DNA from 2 places in the Clavibacter sp. CT19 genome. Region 1 is predicted to be linked to the other one. Evidence: predicted binding sites of a transcription regulator. Region 1 holds the regulator's gene; the other holds the start of a gene.
What was found. Region 1 encodes HrcA, which represses chaperone genes, less so after heat shock. Its sites were predicted from a motif close to TTNGCACTCGNNNNNNNCGAGTGCNAA; they were not measured.

Region 1 (2,177 bases):
GAGCGCGTGCGGGTCCCGGCAGTCCACGGCGACGTGGCGGATCCTGGCGCTCATCGGTCCCCGACTACTTGATCCACCGGATGTTGAGCGGGTAGCGGTAGGGCCGACCGCCCTGCACGCGCGCGCCGCCGATGATCGCGAACACGATGTTGACCACGACGACCGCGAAGATCACGAGGCCGAGCAGCACGGAGATGAGGATCCCGAGGAACGGGATGACCACGAAGACGGCCTGGAGCACGTTGAGGATGACGAGCACGCCGGCGACGTTGATCGTCCAGTTCGTCGCCTCCTTGCCCTCCTGGTCCGTGAAGCGACCGCGTTCCCGGAACACGAGCCAGACGATGAACGACGGCACGATGAGGATCGCGAGGAAGTGCGTCAGCGACGCCCACAGCCGGTCCTCGCCCGGGGTGAGGGGGGCGGGGGCGCCGTAGGGGTGGGGATCGGGTGCGGACATCGCGGGCCTCTCGGTGCACGGCACGGGCCGACGGCCGGTGGATCGCGCGGGATCGTGTGGGTGGTGCCCGGCCTCGCCCGGCCCCACCACGCTACCTCCGCCGACGCGCGACCGGCAATGCCGGGCCGTCGGATCCACGCGGTACGATTGGCAGTCAGAACCGACGAGTGCCAGGAGGGAGCCGCCATGGTCTCGGAACGCGGACTCGACGTCCTCCGGGTGATCGTGCAGGACTACGTGTCCTCCCGTGAGCCCGTGGGCTCCAAGTCCATCGTGGAGCGCCACGCCTTCGGCGTCTCGGCCGCCACCATCCGCAACGACATGGCCCTGCTCGAGGAGGAGGAGCTCATCGCGGCGCCGCACACCTCCTCGGGACGCGTGCCGACGGACAAGGGCTACCGGCTCTTCGTCGACCAGCTCGCGGACGTGCGCCCGCTCACCCCGGCGCAGCGCCAGGCCATCCACGTGTTCCTCGGCCAGTCGGTCGACCTCGACGACGTGCTCGCGCGCACCGTGCGGCTCCTCGCGCAGCTCACCAACCAGGTCGCGCTCGTGCAGTACCCGTCGCTCGCGACGAGCCACGTGAAGCACGTCGAGCTGGTCGCGCTGTCGGCCACGCGCGTGCTCACCGTGCTCATCACCGACACGGGCCGCGTCGAGCAGCGCGTCGTCGAGCTCCAGGGCGATCCCGACCAGGAGTTCCTCGCGGCCATGCGCACGCGGGTGAACGCGGCCGTCGGCGGTCTCGGCCTCGCCGAGGCGGCCGCACGCCTCGAGACCCTGGCCGACGAGGTGGAGCCCGCCCAGCGGGCCGCCGCCGCGGCTCTCGCGGGCACGCTCGTCGAGCAGGTGCTCGCGAACCGGCAGGAGCGCCTGCTGCTCGCCGGATCCGCGAACCTCGCCCGCACCGAGCGCGACTTCCCGGGCAGCATCTCGCCCGTCCTCGAGGCGATCGAGGAGCAGGTGGTGCTCCTGCGCCTGCTCGGCGAGATGGAAGCCGACCAGCACGGCGTCTCCGTGAGCATCGGGCGGGAGAACGCCCCGTTCGGGCTCGGCGAGACGAGCGTGCTCACCAGCGGCTACAGCTCGTCGGGAGGCGTGCTCGCGCGCCTCGGCGTGCTGGGCCCGACCCGCATGGACTACTCCACCAACATGGCGTCGGTGCGCGCGGTCGCGCGCTACCTCTCGCGCCTGCTCGAGGAGCGGTGACGCCCGCACGCCGGCGCACCGCCCCTGTTCCCCACGACCATCACCACCGAAGGGCCCGACGTGGCTGACCACTACGAAGTACTGGGCGTGAGCCGCGAGGCGACGTCCGAGGAGATCAAGAAGGCGTACCGCAAGCAGGCGCGCCAGCTGCACCCGGACGTCAACGACGCCCCCGACGCCGCCGAGCGGTTCAAGCTCGTGACGCACGCGTACGACGTGCTGTCCGACCCGCAGCAGCGCCAGCAGTACGACCTCGGCCCGCAGGCCGGGTTCGGCGGCGGCGGCCAGGGCTTCGGCGGGTTCGGCGACATCTTCGAGACGTTCTTCGGCGGCCAGCAGGGCGGAGGGGGGCGCGGTCCGCGCTCGCGCCAGGAGCGCGGCCAGGACGCGCTCCTCCGCGTCGAGGTCGAGCTCGAGGAGGTCATCTTCGGCGTGCACCGCGACCTCGAGATCGACACGGCCGTCGTGTGCGACACGTGCCACGGATCCTGCGCGCAGCCCGGCACGA
Region 2 (2,177 bases), on a different contig from region 1:
AGGAGCGCACGAGGCATCCACATGGCGCTGCACACCGCGAGGATCTCCACGAAGATCCCGAGGTAGATGACGGGCAAGCGAGCGGCTGGCGGGAAGAGGATGAAAGCACCGATGATCAGAAGACCCACGCCCATCCAGCCGATCGCCAAGGGCAAGTACGGGAAGTAGAACATGGTGACGATGGGGCGCTTCATGCGGGCCCACCATCGCCACACACCGGAATACGCCAGAGCACCCACTCCGAGGAAGACCAGGCCCATGAGGGCCGCGGTGACAGCGGAGGCCAGCAGGCTGCGGCTCGCTGAGTCGTCGGAGGCGAGGGCGAGTAGAGCGGAGGTGGCGAGGATCGGGACGGCATGCACTCGACGAGTGTCACAGATCCCAGGCACCCGGTCGGTGTTCCCCCACAGCTGCGGGATCCCATTGAGGGCATCGGCGTGCGACCGTCGGCCCCGCACGCACGAGAGCCCGGCCGAACGTGTCGGCCGGGCTCTCGCGTGGTGCGTGGTGCGGTGTCGCTACGTGGGGAGCGTCAGCGCTCGATGACGGCGAGCACGTCGCGCGCGGAGAGGACGAGGAGGTCCTTGCCGTCGTACTTGACCTCGGTGCCGCCGTACTTGGAGTAGATGACCTTGTCGCCGACGGCGACGTCGAGGGGGACGCGGTTGCCGTTGTCGTCGATGCGGCCGGGGCCCACGGCCACGACCTCGCCCTCCTGGGGCTTCTCCTTGGCGGTGTCGGGGATGACCAGACCAGACGCGGTGGTCTGCTCGGCTTCGACCTGCTGGATGACGATGCGATCCTCGAGCGGCTTGATGGAGACCGACACGGTTGACCTCTTCCTTCGTGACTAAGGGACAAGACTTCATTGGCAATCTCCGGGGGAGAGTGCCAGGTGAGATTCTACGGGCCGCGCTTGCACTCGCGCAACGCGAGTGCCAATCGGTGGGGAGCGGCCCCGATACGGTGGGCGGATGGATCAGACCGACCTCCGCGAGGTCCTCTCCCTCGAGGGGCTCCGCCTGCTCGACTCCCTGCCCCAGCCTCAGCCCGGCGATGACGCCGTGCGGATCGTGAGCGCCCTGCGCGCCGAGGGCCACTCCCCCGAGCGGGTGCGCGCGGTGCTCACGCAGTCCCGCCTGCGCGCGAAGGCGCGGGGGAAGTTCGGCGACTTCGCCGAGCGCATGCTGTTCACGGAGGCCGGGCTCGAGCAGGCCACCCGGCTGCCGGTCGCCGCGCAGCACGCGGGCCGCTTCCAGCAGGCCGGCGTCGCGCACGTCGCCGACCTCGGCTGCGGGATCGGCGGGGACGCGATGGCGATGGCGGCCATCGGGATCCGCGTCACAGCGGTCGAGCGCGACGAGGTGACCGCGGCGATCGCCGGCTGGAACCTCGCGCCGTTCCCCGAGGCGGTCGTCGAGCAGGGCACAGCCGAGGCGTTCGACGCGGGTCGCGTGGACGGCGTCTACCTCGACCCGGCGCGGCGCACGGAGGGGCACTCGTCGACGCGGCGCATCTCGGATCCGGACGCCTACTCCCCCACGCTCACCGCCGCGTTCGAGCGGGCGTCGGGGCGCGCCGCCGGCATCAAGCTCGGCCCGGGCCTCGACCGCGACCTCATCCCGGCGGAGGCGGAGGCGCAGTGGGTGTCGGTCGACGGGCAGGCCGTGGAGATGGGCCTGTGGTTCGGGCCGACGCGGCGCGACGGCGTGCGACGGGCGGCGCTCGTGATCAGCGGCGGGTCGCACGCGGAGCTCACCGCGGCGGCCGACAGCGCGGACGCGGAGCTCGGCGAGCTCGGCGAGCACCTGTACGAGCCGGACGGCGCCGTGATCCGCGCGCGCCTCATCGGCGACCTGGCGCGCTCGCTCGACGGGCGGATGGTGGGCGAGGGGATCGCCTGGATCACCGCGGACCGGGAGCAGGCCACGCCGTTCGCGCGCGGCTTCCGGGTGCGCGAGGTGCTCCCGCTCGACGAGCAGCGGCTGAAGCGCGAGCTGCGGGCGCGCGGCATCGGGACGCTCGAGATCAAGAAGCGCGGAGTCGACGTGGATCCGGCGCGGCTGCGGACGCGACTCCAGCTGAAGGGCGACGCGTCGGCGACGCTCATCGCGACGCGCGTGGGCGGGCGGCGCGTGGCGATCCTCGCGGACCGGCACGGGGTGCACGCGGGCTGA

Region 2: groES (co-chaperone GroES) is a predicted target of HrcA. The motif match lies at 916-942, and genes of this name have one in related genera.

What each region holds. Positions count from the first base shown of each region.
Region 1 is NZ_JAQHYR010000010.1:76,568-78,744, reverse strand. Features, by position in the region: gene PED38_RS12935 (VOC family protein) at 1-54, opposite strand, end outside; gene PED38_RS12930 (DUF4870 domain-containing protein) at 65-460, opposite strand; gene hrcA (heat-inducible transcriptional repressor HrcA) at 647-1,669, shown strand; gene dnaJ (molecular chaperone DnaJ) at 1,730-2,177, shown strand, end outside.
Region 2 is NZ_JAQHYR010000012.1:83,233-85,409, reverse strand. Features, by position in the region: gene PED38_RS14625 (hypothetical protein) at 1-362, opposite strand, end outside; gene groES (co-chaperone GroES) at 533-829, opposite strand; gene PED38_RS14615 (class I SAM-dependent methyltransferase) at 975-2,177, shown strand.